Regions from separate parts of the Bacillus sp. T-10(2022) genome, predicted to be linked through region 2. Evidence: a T-box and tRNA genes for the amino acid it is inferred to sense, from the RefSeq annotation. Region 2 holds a T-box; the other regions hold tRNA genes.
The links. A T-box is a leader RNA that pairs with one kind of tRNA and senses whether it is charged. The one in region 2 lies ahead of thrS (threonine--tRNA ligase), so its partner is inferred to be a tRNA-Thr.

Region 1: it encodes a tRNA-Thr, which carries the amino acid that the T-box ahead of thrS (threonine--tRNA ligase) is inferred to sense. The anticodon was not compared.
Region 3: it encodes a tRNA-Thr, which carries the amino acid that the T-box ahead of thrS (threonine--tRNA ligase) is inferred to sense. The anticodon was not compared.

Annotation. Positions count from the first base shown of each region.
Region 1 is NZ_CP113518.1:5,016,296-5,023,303, reverse strand. Features, by position in the region: rRNA gene OSJ91_RS24900 (23S ribosomal RNA) at 1-1,792, shown strand, start outside; rRNA gene rrf (5S ribosomal RNA) at 1,912-2,027, shown strand; tRNA gene OSJ91_RS24890 (tRNA-Val) at 2,039-2,114, shown strand; tRNA gene OSJ91_RS24885 (tRNA-Thr) at 2,125-2,200, shown strand; tRNA gene OSJ91_RS24880 (tRNA-Lys) at 2,221-2,296, shown strand; tRNA gene OSJ91_RS24875 (tRNA-Leu) at 2,305-2,386, shown strand; tRNA gene OSJ91_RS24870 (tRNA-Gly) at 2,395-2,469, shown strand; tRNA gene OSJ91_RS24865 (tRNA-Leu) at 2,482-2,570, shown strand; tRNA gene OSJ91_RS24860 (tRNA-Arg) at 2,580-2,656, shown strand; tRNA gene OSJ91_RS24855 (tRNA-Pro) at 2,668-2,744, shown strand; tRNA gene OSJ91_RS24850 (tRNA-Ala) at 2,762-2,837, shown strand; tRNA gene OSJ91_RS24845 (tRNA-Met) at 2,866-2,942, shown strand; tRNA gene OSJ91_RS24840 (tRNA-Ile) at 2,953-3,029, shown strand; tRNA gene OSJ91_RS24835 (tRNA-Ser) at 3,051-3,143, shown strand; tRNA gene OSJ91_RS24830 (tRNA-Met) at 3,245-3,318, shown strand; tRNA gene OSJ91_RS24825 (tRNA-Asp) at 3,325-3,400, shown strand; tRNA gene OSJ91_RS24820 (tRNA-Phe) at 3,424-3,499, shown strand; tRNA gene OSJ91_RS24815 (tRNA-His) at 3,512-3,587, shown strand; tRNA gene OSJ91_RS24810 (tRNA-Gly) at 3,592-3,665, shown strand; tRNA gene OSJ91_RS24805 (tRNA-Ile) at 3,671-3,747, shown strand; tRNA gene OSJ91_RS24800 (tRNA-Asn) at 3,760-3,834, shown strand; tRNA gene OSJ91_RS24795 (tRNA-Ser) at 3,836-3,926, shown strand; tRNA gene OSJ91_RS24790 (tRNA-Glu) at 3,930-4,001, shown strand; gene OSJ91_RS24785 (TraR/DksA C4-type zinc finger protein) at 4,042-4,791, opposite strand; gene OSJ91_RS24780 (1,4-dihydroxy-2-naphthoate polyprenyltransferase) at 4,937-5,857, opposite strand; gene OSJ91_RS24775 (isochorismate synthase) at 6,157-7,008, shown strand, end outside.
Region 2 is NZ_CP113518.1:4,476,003-4,483,010, forward strand. Features, by position in the region: gene OSJ91_RS21880 (hypothetical protein) at 1-488, shown strand, start outside; gene thrS (threonine--tRNA ligase) at 646-2,553, opposite strand; T-box leader at 2,615-2,836, opposite strand; T-box leader at 2,868-3,089, opposite strand; T-box leader at 3,119-3,340, opposite strand; gene OSJ91_RS21890 (hypothetical protein) at 3,454-3,729, shown strand; gene OSJ91_RS21895 (DUF7010 family protein) at 3,774-4,376, opposite strand; gene OSJ91_RS21900 (amino acid permease) at 4,666-6,162, opposite strand; gene OSJ91_RS21905 (peptidase) at 6,261-7,008, opposite strand, start outside.
Region 3 is NZ_CP113518.1:4,826,843-4,829,811, reverse strand. Features, by position in the region: rRNA gene OSJ91_RS23860 (23S ribosomal RNA) at 1-1,178, shown strand, start outside; rRNA gene rrf (5S ribosomal RNA) at 1,297-1,412, shown strand; tRNA gene OSJ91_RS23850 (tRNA-Asn) at 1,422-1,496, shown strand; tRNA gene OSJ91_RS23845 (tRNA-Ser) at 1,502-1,593, shown strand; tRNA gene OSJ91_RS23840 (tRNA-Glu) at 1,603-1,677, shown strand; tRNA gene OSJ91_RS23835 (tRNA-Val) at 1,693-1,768, shown strand; tRNA gene OSJ91_RS23830 (tRNA-Met) at 1,872-1,945, shown strand; tRNA gene OSJ91_RS23825 (tRNA-Asp) at 1,951-2,026, shown strand; tRNA gene OSJ91_RS23820 (tRNA-Phe) at 2,039-2,114, shown strand; tRNA gene OSJ91_RS23815 (tRNA-Thr) at 2,122-2,197, shown strand; tRNA gene OSJ91_RS23810 (tRNA-Tyr) at 2,214-2,297, shown strand; tRNA gene OSJ91_RS23805 (tRNA-Trp) at 2,308-2,381, shown strand; tRNA gene OSJ91_RS23800 (tRNA-His) at 2,399-2,474, shown strand; tRNA gene OSJ91_RS23795 (tRNA-Gln) at 2,510-2,584, shown strand; tRNA gene OSJ91_RS23790 (tRNA-Gly) at 2,588-2,662, shown strand; tRNA gene OSJ91_RS23785 (tRNA-Cys) at 2,671-2,744, shown strand; tRNA gene OSJ91_RS23780 (tRNA-Leu) at 2,753-2,833, shown strand.

The DNA.
Region 1 (7,008 bases), 540 kb from region 2:
TAGCTCACTGGTCGAGTGACTCCGCGCCGAAAATGTACCGGGGCTAAACGTATCACCGAAGCTGTGGATTGACACCGTATGGTGTCGATGGTAGGAGAGCGTTCTAAGGGCGTTGAAGTCAGACCGGAAGGACTGGTGGAGCGCTTAGAAGTGAGAATGCCGGTATGAGTAGCGAAAGAAGGGTGAGAATCCCTTCCACCGAATGCCTAAGGTTTCCTGAGGAAGGCTCGTCCGCTCAGGGTTAGTCGGGACCTAAGCCGAGGCCGAAAGGCGTAGGCGATGGACAACAGGTTGATATTCCTGTACCACCTATACATCGTTTGAACGATGGGGGGACGCAGAAGGATAGGGTAAGCGCGCTGTTGGATATGCGCGTCCAAGCAGTTAGGCCGGAAACGAGGCAAATCCCGTTTCCATTAAGGCGGAGCTGTGATGGCGAGGGAAATATAGTACCGAAGTTCCTGATTCCACGCTGCCAAGAAAAGCCTCTAGTGAGATGTAAGGTGCCCGTACCGCAAACCGACACAGGTAGGCGAGGAGAGAATCCTAAGGTGTGCGAGAGAACTCTCGTTAAGGAACTCGGCAAAATGACCCCGTAACTTCGGGAGAAGGGGTGCTTTTTAGGGTGAATAGCCCAGAAAAGCCGCAGTGAATAGGCCCAGGCGACTGTTTAGCAAAAACACAGGTCTCTGCGAAGCCGCAAGGCGAAGTATAGGGGCTGACACCTGCCCGGTGCTGGAAGGTTAAGGGGAGAGGTTAGCGCAAGCGAAGCTTTGAACCGAAGCCCCAGTAAACGGCGGCCGTAACTATAACGGTCCTAAGGTAGCGAAATTCCTTGTCGGGTAAGTTCCGACCCGCACGAAAGGTGTAACGATCTGGGCACTGTCTCAACGAGAGACTCGGTGAAATTATAGTACCTGTGAAGATGCAGGTTACCCGCGACAGGACGGAAAGACCCCGTGGAGCTTTACTGCAGCCTGATATTGAATTTTGGTACAGCTTGTACAGGATAGGTAGGAGCCTGAGAAGCCGGAGCGCCAGCTTCGGTGGAGGCGTTGGTGGGATACTACCCTGGCTGTATTGAAATTCTAACCCGCGCCCCTTATCGGGGTGGGAGACAGTGTCAGGTGGGCAGTTTGACTGGGGCGGTCGCCTCCTAAAGAGTAACGGAGGCGCCCAAAGGTTCCCTCAGAATGGTTGGAAATCATTCGTAGAGTGTAAAGGCACAAGGGAGCTTGACTGCGAGACCTACAAGTCGAGCAGGGACGAAAGTCGGGCTTAGTGATCCGGTGGTTCCGCATGGAAGGGCCATCGCTCAACGGATAAAAGCTACCCCGGGGATAACAGGCTTATCTCCCCCAAGAGTCCACATCGACGGGGAGGTTTGGCACCTCGATGTCGGCTCATCGCATCCTGGGGCTGTAGTCGGTCCCAAGGGTTGGGCTGTTCGCCCATTAAAGCGGTACGCGAGCTGGGTTCAGAACGTCGTGAGACAGTTCGGTCCCTATCCGTCGCGGGCGCAGGAAATTTGAGAGGAGCTGTCCTTAGTACGAGAGGACCGGGATGGACGCACCGCTGGTGTACCAGTTGTCTTGCCAAAGGCATAGCTGGGTAGCTACGTGCGGACGGGATAAGTGCTGAAAGCATCTAAGCATGAAGCCCCCCTCAAGATGAGATTTCCCATGGCGCAAGCTAGTAAGATCCCTGAAAGATGATCAGGTTGATAGGTCAGAGGTGGAAGCATGGTGACATGTGGAGCTGACTGATACTAATAGATCGAGGACTTAACCAACGCTTTTTAAAAAATGAAATACCTTCTTATTATCTAGTTTTGAAGGAATGAAAATTTCTTCTTGCATTTTCTCAAAAAGACGTTATAATAATATATGTCTTGAAAAAATTTTAACATTGTTTGGTGACGATAGCGAAGAGGTCACACCCGTTCCCATTCCGAACACGGCAGTTAAGCTCTTCAGCGCCGATGGTAGTTGGGGGTTTCCCCCTGTGAGAGTAGGACGTCGCCAAGCAGGTTTTATATGGAGGATTAGCTCAGCTGGGAGAGCATCTGCCTTACAAGCAGAGGGTCGGCGGTTCGATCCCGTCATCCTCCACCATTTTACACCTGCCGGTGTAGCTCAACTGGTAGAGCAACTGACTTGTAATCAGTAGGTTGGGGGTTCAAGTCCTCTTGCCGGCACCATTTTAAGATAGTACAAGCACGAGCCATTAGCTCAGTTGGTAGAGCATCTGACTTTTAATCAGAGGGTCGAAGGTTCGAATCCTTCATGGCTCACCATTTTATATGCGGGTGTGGCGGAATTGGCAGACGCACCAGACTTAGGATCTGGCGCCGCAAGGCGTGGGGGTTCAAGTCCCTTCACCCGCATCTTTCATGCGGAAGTAGTTCAGTGGTAGAATACAACCTTGCCAAGGTTGGGGTCGCGGGTTCGAATCCCGTCTTCCGCTCCACTTTTCGTATGTGCCGGGGTGGCGGAACTGGCAGACGCACAGGACTTAAAATCCTGCGGTAGGTGACTACCGTACCGGTTCGATTCCGGTCCTCGGCACCATCATAATATGCGCCCGTAGCTCAATTGGATAGAGCATCTGACTACGAATCAGAAGGTTGTAGGTTCGACTCCCGCCGGGCGCACCATGTTTTTATTGCGGGAAGTAGCTCAGCTTGGTAGAGCACTTGGTTTGGGACCAAGGGGTCGCAGGTTCGAATCCTGTCTTCCCGACCACGTGATTTTTAATGAATGGGGCCTTAGCTCAGCTGGGAGAGCGCCTGCCTTGCACGCAGGAGGTCAGCGGTTCGATCCCGCTAGGCTCCACCATTTTTCAATCAGATACTTATATTATATTGGCGGTGTAGCTCAGCTGGCTAGAGCGTACGGTTCATACCCGTGAGGTCGGGGGTTCGATCCCCTCCGCCGCTACCAATAAATATAAGGACCTTTAGCTCAGCTGGTTAGAGCAGACGGCTCATAACCGTCCGGTCGTAGGTTCGAGTCCTACAAGGTCCACCATATTCATTTTTTTAAAGCCGTGGAGGTATACCCAAGTTCGGCTGAAGGGATCGGTCTTGAAAACCGACAGGGGAGTCAAATCCCGCGGGGGTTCGAATCCCTCTACCTCCTCCATTTTTTTAAAAGCAGCAAGTTGTTTTTAAACAACCTTACATAGAGGAAGCGAAAAAACGATATACACGAAAACTTGATGCAAACCGTTTCATTATTACCGTCGCGGGGTGGAGCAGTCCGGTAGCTCGTCGGGCTCATAACCCGAAGGTCGCAGGTTCAAATCCTGTCCCCGCAATTATTAGGTCCCGTGGTGTAGCGGTTAACATGCCTGCCTGTCACGCAGGAGATCGCGGGTTCGATTCCCGTCGGGACCGCCATTTTTTAAATTTAATACAAATGTGGCTCAGTAGCTCAGTCGGTAGAGCAAAGGACTGAAAATCCTTGTGTCGGCGGTTCGATTCCGTCCTGAGCCACCATATCTTATTACGGCGGTTGTGGCGAAGTGGTTAACGCACCTGATTGTGGTTCAGGCATTCGTGGGTTCGATTCCCATCAGTCGCCCCATTTCGCGGGTGTAGTTTAGTGGTAAAACCTCAGCCTTCCAAGCTGATGATGAGGGTTCGATTCCCTTCACCCGCTCCAAATATGGGCCTATAGCTCAGCTGGTTAGAGCGCACGCCTGATAAGCGTGAGGTCGATGGTTCGAGTCCATTTAGGCCCACCATATTCATATTGTTCCGCAGTAGCTCAGTGGTAGAGCATTCGGCTGTTAACCGAACGGTCGTAGGTTCGAGTCCTACCTGCGGAGCCATGGGGAAGTACTCAAGAGGCTGAAGAGGCGCCCCTGCTAAGGGTGTAGGTCGCGCGAGCGGCGCGAGGGTTCAAATCCCTCCTTCTCCGCCATTTGGCCCGTTGGTCAAGCGGTTAAGACACCGCCCTTTCACGGCGGTAACACGGGTTCGAATCCCGTACGGGTCATAACAAAAAAGAAGCATACATTCATGTATGCTTCTTTTTTTCATTTCTTTTCATTGATATAACTATCTTTTTGTTTATAAGGAATGTCTCCAAGCTGGGAATCGATATTTTCTTCTTCTAATGTATCTTCATATTCCTTTTGCTTTTTGTTTGGTATATCCACTCTATTTTTCCCTTCGATATCATTTGCTGCAAATCCTTCATAGTCTTCTGGAAATCCATCCGTTTCATCTTCGGTTTTATAAAGATCATTATAATTGTCATGATCGCCGGTGTAATCAGATGGCGTTTCGGATGTACCGAATTTGGCGACATCACCAAAGCTATCTTCTTTATCCACTATTTCATTTCCATGACGATTTTCAAAATGATCACCCTTGGATGGAATTAGTATTTCCTCTTCCACTGGTCGCTCTTGTGCAGTAGGCCCTTTTGGGGCATGCTCGACACAGTAGAGGGTGTTTGGGATCGCTTCAAGCCTCTCGATGGGGATTTCCCTATTGCAGGTTTTACAATGGCCATACGAACCTTCTTCCATTGCTTTTAATGCTTCCTCGATTTTCTCCATTTCTGATTGTGCATGCTCATCGAGTGCTTGATTCCGTTCCATCTCGAATAATTCGGTTCCTAGGTCAGCAGGATGATTATCATAAGATGATAATTCCCCTACGGATTCCGTCTGGCTTTTATCCAGAACGGATTGTTCATCATTTTGAATTCTACTACTTAACTCATTTTTTTCTTGAAGCAGTTCCTTTTTTAATTTTTGCGTTTGTTGTTTCGTTGCCATATCCTATTCACTCCTTCTAAAGTCAAAATCTCATTTTATATTGGTAGGATGGTTGTATTATCTATTACCCGAATCGGAGTATAGGAAAACAATATGCAACGGAAGATAGAAAAAGGACTGAGCGGATGAGCTCAGTCCTCGGAGATTAGATAAGATAGCTGATGAATAATCCAATGGCCATGAGTAAACCAAAGAAGGTATTCGTTTGGGCCGTCGCTTTCATTGCAGGGACCATCGTGATCGGCTGCGTTTTGCCTACGAAGCCTTTGATTGCGGCCATGGCCTTCGGGATGCTTAGGAAGGCAAGAAGAATCCAGGCCGTTACGCTTCCGGTAAGAACGAGCCCAACAAGCCATAGATAAGAGAAAGCGAACATTATTGCCATGAATGTCAGGGCGTTTTTCCTGCCCATCACTACAGGCATCGTTTTGCGCCCATGAGCCTTATCCCCATCATGGTCACGTAGGTTATTGGATAAGTTGATAAGCCCGACCAAAATCCCACTTGGAATGGCAATTAAGATGGCTGTTGAAGAAACATCACCGGTTTGAATGAAAAAGGCGATCAAGATTATCAAAAAGCCCATGAATAATCCAGAAAAAAGTTCCCCAAATGGTGTATATGAAATGGGCAGGGGACCGCCTGTATAAAGATAGCCGACAAGCATGCAAACCAGTCCTACGGCAGCAAGCCACCAAGATGATGCGGCACAGATATAGATTCCAATTATCAAGGCGATGGCATACATTCCAAGGGCCAAGCTCATGATTAGTTTGGGGGTCATTCCATGACGGACGATCCCGCCACCGATGCCTACGGATTCCTCCGTATCCAAGCCTCTCTTGAAATCATAGTATTCATTGAATAAATTTGTTGCAGCTTGAATCAGGATACTGGCAATCATCATGGCAGCGAATAGTAACCAATTCACTTCATCTTCCAAAAGTGCAATCACAGTTCCAAGTAAGACTGGGACAAAAGCTGCGGTTAGTGTATGTGGACGAATTAACTCCCACCAAATCTTCCAGGTCCGTTTAAGGGGAAGTCCGTCGTATTCTGTTTGCATTATTTCTCTCCTCAAAATCATTATTGGTTCTCTCGAAATTATAACAAATATTGAAATGTTGCACAAAAGGTTATCCTAATAAAAGCTGGAAAAATGGGTAAGGGTGATAATTGGAATTCCTGGATGATCCATTTCCAAAATCAAGGGTATTTCTCTACATTCGCTAAGATTCATATAATAAGGAAAAAAGCAGGAAAGAATCGTTCGGTAAAGGGGCGTTTTATTGACATGAGGTTCAAGTGAGGTGTATCTTTAAATAGGTTAAAAAGCTTTTAAAATGTACATTTGGGGGGATTTTTTTGGCTATCTCAGAGGAAACTGAACAGTTTCAGGGACTGGCTTCAGCTATACAAAAGGCGAAGGACTTGAATGATCAAGTTCTATTCAGTCATATTAAGAAGATTAAATGCAACAACCCCCTTTCATTTTATCAAGCTGGAAGAGAACGGTACGCGGGTGAACGCTTTTTCTGGGAGGACCCTGCAAAGGAAATAACCATCACCGGTTTAGGCAATGTTAAGAAACTCAAAGCGGCATCGAATGCCGAACGTTATAGAGAAGTCGAAAAGAGCTGGATCAAACTGCAGAATAATGCTGTCAAAACAGGAGTGACCGATGTAGAAGCGACAGGTCCTTTACTGTTTGGGGGCTTTTCTTTTGATTATGAAACTGACAGTACGCTCCTTTGGAATCAGTTCGGGGACAACCTTTTTTATATACCTGCCTTCATGCTGTCAATAGTGGGTAAACAAGCTTACTTAACGACCAACTTACTTTGTTCGCCTGATGATTCAGAAAAACTCTTCATAGATATGATAAATGAACGGGAAGCTTTCCTTTTCGAAAGCTTGGATGGCAATGGATTGGGTGCAAATTCCCTGGTTATGCAGAGGGAAGTCGAACCTGAGGAATGGAAGCGGACGGTCGCAGAGGCTGTTCAGGAAATCAAGACGACAGATCTCGACAAAATCGTTTTGGCAAGGGAGCTTCGACTTGGTTTTGAACGTTCCATCGATTCAGGGAAAGTGCTTGAACAATTGATTGCTGAGCAGCCGTTGAGTTATATTTTCAGTTTGGAGGCTGGTGGTGACTGTTTTGTCGGTGCCACCCCTGAACGTTTGATTAAGAAACAGGGAAATGAAGTTTTTTCT
Region 2 (7,008 bases):
ATCCATATTATAATGATCCATATTATTACGATAATTCTTATGCCGATTTGCCTTATTATGATAACAGACTGCCAGTACAAACACTGGTTCCAGAAGCCACTATTCAGAGCCATTTGAACGCAGGCCGACAAGGTCATTGTTTCAGAGCATTTTGGGGTAACAGCCAGCATACCTTTATTTTGATGGGCCTCAATACTGCCACTGGTATGGTACAGATACTAGAAGGTGGCATCCCAAATGAGGTTCATCGTACAGATATAGTCGGATTGCAATACCTAGGATTAACCTGCCCTGTCGGTGGCGGCGGCCAAGGTGGCGGTCAAGGCGGCGGTCAAGGTGGCGGTCAAGGCGGCGGTCAAGGCGGCGGCCAGGGTGGCGGTCAAGGCGGCGGTCAAGGTGGCGGTCAAGGTGGCGGTCAAGGCGGACCGGGCGGTAACTGTTTCCAACAGTTCATTCCGGGCGTTGGCTGGGTATGGATTTGTAGATAGAAAAAAGGCAGCCGAGCTATTTCGGCTGTCTCTTTTTATAAAAACATAATCCAAGGGGCATTTACTCGTGAATTTCATGCTTTTACTCGTGAATTTTGTAATTTACTCGTGAGTTTTGCACTTTTACTCGTGAATTCCGGATTAAGCTGCTTTTTTATTAGATGCTGCGTTCTTTTATTTGCTGAACCATTTTCTCGATGAACGTTTCTATTGCGACATTTTCAAATTCTTGTTCCCCGTATTTCCGGACATTCACTTGATTTTCTTCCTCTTCTTTATCTCCAAGAACCAGCATATATGGGATTTTCCCCATCTGTGCTTCCCTGACTTTATACCCCAGCTTTTCATTCCGATCATCAATTTTCACTCTTATGCCTTGATTCTTCAGTTCTTTTTGAACCTTTAAACAATAATTCAAATGAACCTGTGAGACAGGGATGATCAGTACTTGCACCGGGGCGAGCCATACCGGAAAAGCACCGGCAAAATGTTCTATCAGAATTCCAAAAAAACGATCGATCGATCCATAAATGGCACGATGAATGACGACCGGACGTACTTTTTCATTATTTTCATCGATGTAAGTCAGATCAAATTTGTCGGGCATTTGAAAATCAAGCTGGATTGTTGCACATTGATGGCTTCGTTTTAATGCATCTTTAATATGAAAATCAATTTTCGGTCCATAAAATGCCCCGTCCCCTTCATTAACTTGATAATGTATCCCGATGCTTTCCAGTACATTTTTCAAGGCTGTTTCAGAAGCTTCCCAAAGGGAATCATCTCCCATTGAATCCTCTGGACGAGTCGAGAGCTCCACGGAATACTCGAATCCAAAAGTGCGATACACCTTATCAATCAGATGAAACACTTGTTTAATTTCACTTTCGATTTGATCCTGCCGAACATAGATGTGGGCATCATCCTGGCAAAATGTACGGACACGCAGCATCCCGTTCAATGCACCGCTATATTCATGACGGTGGACTTGACCGAATTCGGCCATCCGGATCGGTAAATCCCTGTAAGAATAAAGACTGTTTTTGAAAATAAGCATATGACCCGGACAGTTCATTGGCTTCATCGCAAATTTTGTTTGATCCACCTCTGTAAAGTACATATTCTCATGGTAATGATCCCAGTGACCCGATTGTTCCCATAAGCGCTGGTTCATCATGAAAGGAGTCCGAACTTCGTCGTAATCAGCCTCAGTCTGAAGCTCCCGCGAGAACTTCTCCAATTCATTTCTAACGATTTGTCCTTTCGGTAAATAAAACGGCATTCCAGGGGCTTCCTCCGAAAACATGAATAACTCCAACTGCTTCCCTAATTTACGGTGATCGCGTTTAGCCGCTTCTTCCAGAAATTCAAAATGCTCTTGTAAATCTTTTTTCTTTCGGAAAGCCACGCCATATACCCTTTGAAGAACTTCATTTTGATTGTCTCCCCGCCAATAGGCACCAGATACACGAGTCAATTTGAACGATTTTACAAATGATGTGGATGGAAGGTGCGGCCCTCTGCAAAGATCGATGAACTCCCCTTGTTGATAGAGCGTTAATTTTTCACCATTAGGGATGTTCTTTGCTATATCCAACTTGAATGACTCCCCTCTGTCCTCGAATAACTTCACAGCTTCTTCATAAGTCACTTCGATCCTTTTAATTTCCAGATTTCCACTTATGATATGCTCCATCTCTTTTTCAATGGCTTGTAGATTTTCTGAACTCAAAGGATGGTCTAACTTAAAATCATAGTAAAAACCATCTTCCACGACTGGCCCCATCCCTAATTCCACGTTTTGGTATAACCTTTTCACAGCCTGCGCCAAAACATGTGCCGATGTATGTCGTAATACTTGTAATCCTTCATCCGAATCCAGAGTCAAGATCGACAGTTCGGCATCCTTATTAAGCTTGTGACTTAGATCAACCAGTTGCTTATCCAGTTTTCCTGCTACTGCCTTTTTCCTTAAACTTGAGCTGATAGACCCTGCCACACTTTCCACTGTCACCCCTTGCGGATATTCCCTTTTCTGCCCATCCGGAAATTGAACTTTAATCATTTTTTCACCCATCACATAAACACTCCTTTTTTTAATAATAAAAAAACGCACTCATCCCTATGCAAGGGACGAGTGCGTTTACCCGTGGTTCCACCCATTTTCCCATAAGCAAAAAACACTCATGGCTCTGGAGCTTGTAACGCAGCTTAGACGATATCAGTTACTTTTGTTCACCGATATAGCTCAAAGGCGGTAAATCAGTTTCCTAAGCCAGGAAGTTCGCAGCTACCCTTCCCTCTCTGCAGGCCGTAAAAATGATTCATGTCCTCTTCATCGCAATATTTTTATATATAAAAAAACGCACCCATCCCTATATAAGGGACGAGTGCGTTTACCCGTGGTTCCACCCAATTTCCCATAAGCAAGAAACACTCATGGCTCTGGAGCTTGTAACGCAGCTTAGACGATATCAGTTACTCTCTTTCACCGATATAGCTCAAAGGCGGTAAATCAGTTTCCTAAGCCAGGAAGTTCGCAGCTGCCCTTCCCTCTCTGAAGGCCGTAAAAATGATTCATGTCCTTATCATGGCAATATTATAATAATAAAAAACGCACCCATCCCTAAATAAGGGACGAGTGCGTTACCCGTGATTCCACCCAATTTCCCATAAGCAAGAAAACACTCATGGCTCTGGAGCTTGTAACGCAGCTTAGACGATATCAGTTACTCTTGTTCACCGATATAGCTCAAAGGCGGTAAATCAGTTTCCTAAGCCAGGAAGTTCGCAGCTGCCCTTCCCTCTCTGCAGACCGTAAAAATGATTCATATCCTTATCAATGCTTCTAAAATGTAAATGGATTTTTATATTGTTATATATATTACAATATATTCCCATAAGTGACAACCTCAAATTTATTTATTTTATTATATACACTAAATTGGTATAATTAGGAGTCTCTATGAAAAGTTTAAGCAATTGGTCTATCGTATTTGCCGTGATTGGTACACTAGCATTTTGCTGTTCCCTTGCTTTACCAAAAGCCTCCGAGCTGCTTATGATTTCAGGATTCGGTGCGTTACTTATTGGTATGTTTTGCAGTTTCGGGGCCATGTTTATCAATGAACAAGGAAAGACTAAGTTTTTGGCTGTGGCTGCATTCTTTCTTTTAAGTTTCATTCTCGTTTGGAATGAGCCATTTCAAATTGTCAGGCTCTTGACCTGGATGAAAAATTAATCGAAATGAAAAACCCGTTCATCATGACGGGTTTTTTGATGAGTTCAATCTTCATCGGCTATCGTTCGCCTTGAATTCTTTATTCCAAGCCATAGCGTAAGTCCAGTGGTCCAGAGAATTAGCGCACATCCGAAGCCGAGCAATGATATCGGTGCAAGGATTTGATGCTCCCTCAACATGACGGTGTCTGGCACAATAAGCAATGTGATCAGCGCCAATAAACAGAGAAGCACTCCTGTTGCATAGTAGATCTTGATTTGGAAAAGTGACGCCAAAGGTAAAAAATGAATCCCAACAATAATGGCGATGATTCCCGGTATAAGATCAATCTGATTTATCAAGTTACAGATGGCAATGGCAATCCCAATCAGCAAACCTTCGGCAATGAAGACCATATTAAACAAAAATCCGATACGCCTCAGCCGCCTAGCCCCATTTTCTGAAACTTGATTGGACATTTTTTGTGATGCATGAATTAATGATATGCCTCCGATAACCATTATGATTCCGATCAATATGGCTGCGAGTTCCACGTAGGGAAACCCCCACCCCTGCAATCCCATTACACCGGTACCTGCCCACATTGTACCGAAGAACGCCATGAAAATGACTCCAATTCCAGAACCGCGAAACGCCTCTTTCATCATCAGTTTCCTTTCATCCAAAGTATTATCATACATAGAATAATAGTATTGCGCACCCTTCCCAATTATTCAGCTGCAAAAAAATGATTTAAGATGGATAATTGCCGTTTCGGAGAAATAATTCGATTTTCGCAGATATAACTGGATTTTCGGAGATATAATTGGATTTTCGCAGATATAATCCGATTTTCGCAGATATATTCCGATTTTCGCAGATATAACTGGATTTCGATACAAATCCCCATAAAAAAACCTGAGTCCCCAAAGGGGTCTCAGGTTTTTTCCATTGATATCAAGCCACATCTGATTTATCGAATTGACAATCTTTTAATGATATTAATTTGGTCTTGTGATAAATCTTGTATCCTAACCAGACTACCAGGAATATCGGTAATCCGATATAGGAGACGGCGACGCCATACCAGTCGATGCTGCCGCTTAGGAATGCTCCATAGTTCTGTCCTGCTATGACGAGCATGCAAAGGGTGAATGAAAGAATCGGACCGAATGGAAACCATTTTGCTTTATATTTCAGTTCGTTTAGGTCACCACCCTGTGCAACATAGGCACGTCTAAAGCGATAATGGCTTATGGCGATTCCAATCCAGGCGATGAAGCCGGTCAGCCCGGATGCATTCAATAGCCATGTAAATACATGGTCCCCGAAAATGGAGGTCAAGAAGGCGAGTCCTCCAATTAAGGATGTCATGATCAAAGCATTCATCGGGATTCCCCTGCGGTTGACTTTAGCCAGGAATTTGGGAGCTTGTTTATCTTTTGCCATCGACCATAACATCCGCGTTGATGCATATAGCCCCGAGTTCCCTGCGGATAGTAAGGAGGTTAACACGACCGCATTCATGACGGATGCCGCGAATGCCAGTCCTGCCCGTTCAAAGACAAGTGTGAAAGGGCTTACAGAAATGTTTTCGACATCTCCGTTCAACAAACTTGGACTCGTATAAGGTATTAAGAGGCCGAGTATCAGGATGGCCCCGATGTAAAATAAGAGGATGCGCCAAAATACTTGGCGGATCGCATTCGGAACATTTTTTTCGGGTTCTTCACTTTCTCCGGCAGCAATACCAACAAGTTCAGTTCCTTGAAAAGAAAATCCCGCGATTAGAAAGATTGAGATGATCGATAAAAATCCTCCCTTGAATGGTGCCTCATCCATGGTGAAGTTTTCAAATCCGATCACCTTTCCGCCAAAAACCCCCAATATGGTCAATAGACCAATAATGATAAAGAAAATGATGGCGATGACTTTTATTAGTGCAAACCAATATTCAGATTCACCATAGCTTTTAATGGATAGGGCGTTGAGGGTGAAGACGATTCCAAGAAACAATGCGCTCCATATAAGGCTGGGTACATCAGGGAGCCAAAATTTCATGATGATGGCTGCTGCAGCTATTTCCACGGCAAGGGTGACTGCCCAGTTAAACCAATAATTCCAGCCAAGTGCAAAGCCGAATGCGGGATCAACAAAGCGTGTGGCGTAGGTGGAAAATGATCCCGACACAGGCATATAAGTCGCCATTTCCCCTAAGCTCGTCATCAAGAAATAAACCATGATTCCAATGCAGGCATATGCAGCCAGGGCACCACCAGGTCCTGCACTCTGGATGGTTGCCCCGCTTGCCAGGAATAATCCGGTTCCTATTGAACCGCCAATGGCAATCATGGTCATATGCCTTGCTTTCAGTTGCCTTTTAACTGTCGGTTCTTGATTATCGGGATGCCTTTTAACTGTCGGTTCTTGATTATCAATGAGATTCATATCCATATGGTTCCTACCTCATTTTCTTTTATAGTTAAAAGTTCAAGAAATATAAGAGTTTTTAACAACCGCTTTGTGCTTTACTTGCTGGGTTACTATCCAGTTTAATTGCCATTGCCTGGTATCGTCTCCCTATTCCCGGATTGGGTGACCCCATCCTGCTCAGTCTCCATTCCACACCATTGAATTAAAGTAAGGGCAATGATCTCGGCTGTGGAGAACACGTTGTCGAGCAGGATGTATTCATTTGGATAGTGGGCAACCTCGGTTACTCCTGGCCCGAACACGATTGCAGGCGTTTCACCGACATGTGTCAGCAATCCACCATCCGTTCCCCAAGGAGATGCCTCAATGATAGGGTCCTGTCCGGCCACTTGCCGATATTGATGAACAAGCGCATTCATCAATTCATGCTCTACGTCGATTGCTCCCGGAACCCAGCGTGCCCCGAACCATTCCAATACTGGTGGGTTTTCCTTGAACCATTGGTCCACTTCCCCCAGCTGCAATAACCAGGCAGCCATTTCGTCTTTCGCCTGCTCCATCGTTTCCTCCGGCGCAACGCCCATCCTTCCTTCGATTTTCACAAGGTCGGGGACGGATGACGGCCAATTGCCGCCTTCAATGACACCTAGATTGATCGGAATCGGAATAGGCGTGTTCTGATAAAGCGGATCACTGATACGTGCATTTCGCTTGTCTTCCAAGGCACGGATATGATTGATGACAGCCATGCTTTTTTCAATCGCACTAATGCCTTCATACCTTGTTCCGCCATGTGCTGACCGTCCTTTTACATGGATCCGGAACCACATCGAACCCTGCTGTTTCGGAAAGATCCTCATATTCGTC
Region 3 (2,969 bases), 350 kb from region 2:
TGCTTTTTAGGGTGAATAGCCCAGAAAAGCCGCAGTGAATAGGCCCAGGCGACTGTTTAGCAAAAACACAGGTCTCTGCAAAGCCGCAAGGCGAAGTATAGGGGCTGACACCTGCCCGGTGCTGGAAGGTTAAGGGGAGAGGTTAGCGCAAGCGAAGCTTTGAACCGAAGCCCCAGTAAACGGCGGCCGTAACTATAACGGTCCTAAGGTAGCGAAATTCCTTGTCGGGTAAGTTCCGACCCGCACGAAAGGTGTAACGATCTGGGCACTGTCTCAACGAGAGACTCGGTGAAATTATAGTACCTGTGAAGATGCAGGTTACCCGCGACAGGACGGAAAGACCCCGTGGAGCTTTACTGCAGCCTGATATTGAATTTTGGTACAGCTTGTACAGGATAGGTAGGAGCCTGAGAAGCCGGAGCGCCAGCTTCGGTGGAGGCGTTGGTGGGATACTACCCTGGCTGTATTGAAATTCTAACCCGCGCCCCTTATCGGGGTGGGAGACAGTGTCAGGTGGGCAGTTTGACTGGGGCGGTCGCCTCCTAAAGAGTAACGGAGGCGCCCAAAGGTTCCCTCAGAATGGTTGGAAATCATTCGTAGAGTGTAAAGGCACAAGGGAGCTTGACTGCGAGACCTACAAGTCGAGCAGGGACGAAAGTCGGGCTTAGTGATCCGGTGGTTCCGCATGGAAGGGCCATCGCTCAACGGATAAAAGCTACCCCGGGGATAACAGGCTTATCTCCCCCAAGAGTCCACATCGACGGGGAGGTTTGGCACCTCGATGTCGGCTCATCGCATCCTGGGGCTGTAGTCGGTCCCAAGGGTTGGGCTGTTCGCCCATTAAAGCGGTACGCGAGCTGGGTTCAGAACGTCGTGAGACAGTTCGGTCCCTATCCGTCGCGGGCGCAGGAAATTTGAGAGGAGCTGTCCTTAGTACGAGAGGACCGGGATGGACGCACCGCTGGTGTACCAGTTGTCTTGCCAAAGGCATAGCTGGGTAGCTACGTGCGGACGGGATAAGTGCTGAAAGCATCTAAGCATGAAGCCCCCCTCAAGATGAGATTTCCCATGGCGCAAGCTAGTAAGATCCCTGAAAGATGATCAGGTTGATAGGTCAGAGGTGGAAGCATGGTGACATGTGGAGCTGACTGATACTAATAGATCGAGGACTTAACCAACGCTTTTTAAAAATGAAATACCTTCTTATTATCTAGTTTTGAAGGAATGAAAATTTCTTCTTGCATTTTCTCAAAAAGACGTTATAATAATATATGTCTTGAAAAAATGTAAACATTGTTTGGTGACGATAGCGAAGAGGTCACACCCGTTCCCATTCCGAACACGGCAGTTAAGCTCTTCAGCGCCGATGGTAGTTGGGGGTTTCCCCCTGTGAGAGTAGGACGTCGCCAAGCTTATATTGTTCCGCAGTAGCTCAGTGGTAGAGCATTCGGCTGTTAACCGAACGGTCGTAGGTTCGAGTCCTACCTGCGGAGCCATTATTGGAGAGCTGTCCGAGTGGCCGAAGGAGCACGATTGGAAATCGTGTAGACGGGTAACCCTGTCTCAAGGGTTCAAATCCCTTGCTCTCCGCCATTTATACCTGGCCCGTTGGTCAAGCGGTTAAGACACCGCCCTTTCACGGCGGTAACACGGGTTCGAATCCCGTACGGGTCACCATTTAGACAACATATTGGAGGATTAGCTCAGCTGGGAGAGCATCTGCCTTACAAGCAGAGGGTCGGCGGTTCGATCCCGTCATCCTCCACCATTTTTCAATAAGATCAGGTTGTTTCTGCATAAAGGATTGATTATTCAGCCCATTGAAACGCTCAACACGAAAACTTGATGCTTAATAGCAACATTATTATCGTCGCGGGGTGGAGCAGTCCGGTAGCTCGTCGGGCTCATAACCCGAAGGTCGCAGGTTCAAATCCTGTCCCCGCAATCTATGGTCCCGTGGTGTAGCGGTTAACATGCCTGCCTGTCACGCAGGAGATCGCGGGTTCGATTCCCGTCGGGACCGCCATTTTTATTGTTTGGCTCAGTAGCTCAGTCGGTAGAGCAAAGGACTGAAAATCCTTGTGTCGGCGGTTCGATTCCGTCCTGAGCCACCATAGTAGTGCCGGTGTAGCTCAACTGGTAGAGCAACTGACTTGTAATCAGTAGGTTGGGGGTTCAAGTCCTCTTGCCGGCACCATGTTTCATCCATATGCGGAGGGGTAGCGAAGTGGCTAAACGCGGCGGACTGTAAATCCGCTCCTTCGGGTTCGGCAGTTCGAATCTGCCCCCCTCCACCATTTTTCTTACAGGGGTATAGTTTAAAGGTAGAACAGAGGTCTCCAAAACCTCCAGTGTGGGTTCGAGTCCTACTACCCCTGCCAATTTCAATCCTATAATGGCGATTGTGGCGAAGTGGTTAACGCACCTGATTGTGGTTCAGGCATTCGTGGGTTCGATTCCCATCAGTCGCCCCATTTAATAAAACATGATATAATGATTACAACGTTATTGGGCTATAGCCAAGCGGTAAGGCAACGGATTTTGATTCCGTCATGCGAAGGTTCGATCCCTTCTAGCCCAGCCATATGCGAAAGTAGTTCAGTGGTAGAATACAACCTTGCCAAGGTTGGGGTCGCGGGTTCGAATCCCGTCTTTCGCTCCAAAAACGTTGGCGGCATAGCCAAGCGGTAAGGCAGAGGTCTGCAAAACCTTTACCACCGGTTCGATTCCGGTTGCCGCCTCCAACAAACATGCCGGTGTGGCGGAATTGGCAGACGCGCACGACTCAAAATCGTGTTCCTCTGGAGTGCCGGTTCGACCCCGGCCACCGGTATCATGAAAAACGTTAATGAACGTTGAGTTAAAAGGATTCTTACAGAAAATGTAGGAGTCCTTTTTTCGTTGTCTACATACGATTTTCTCCGAAATAATCTGATTCATATAATCGTGCGACCTGTCAAAGGAGAATC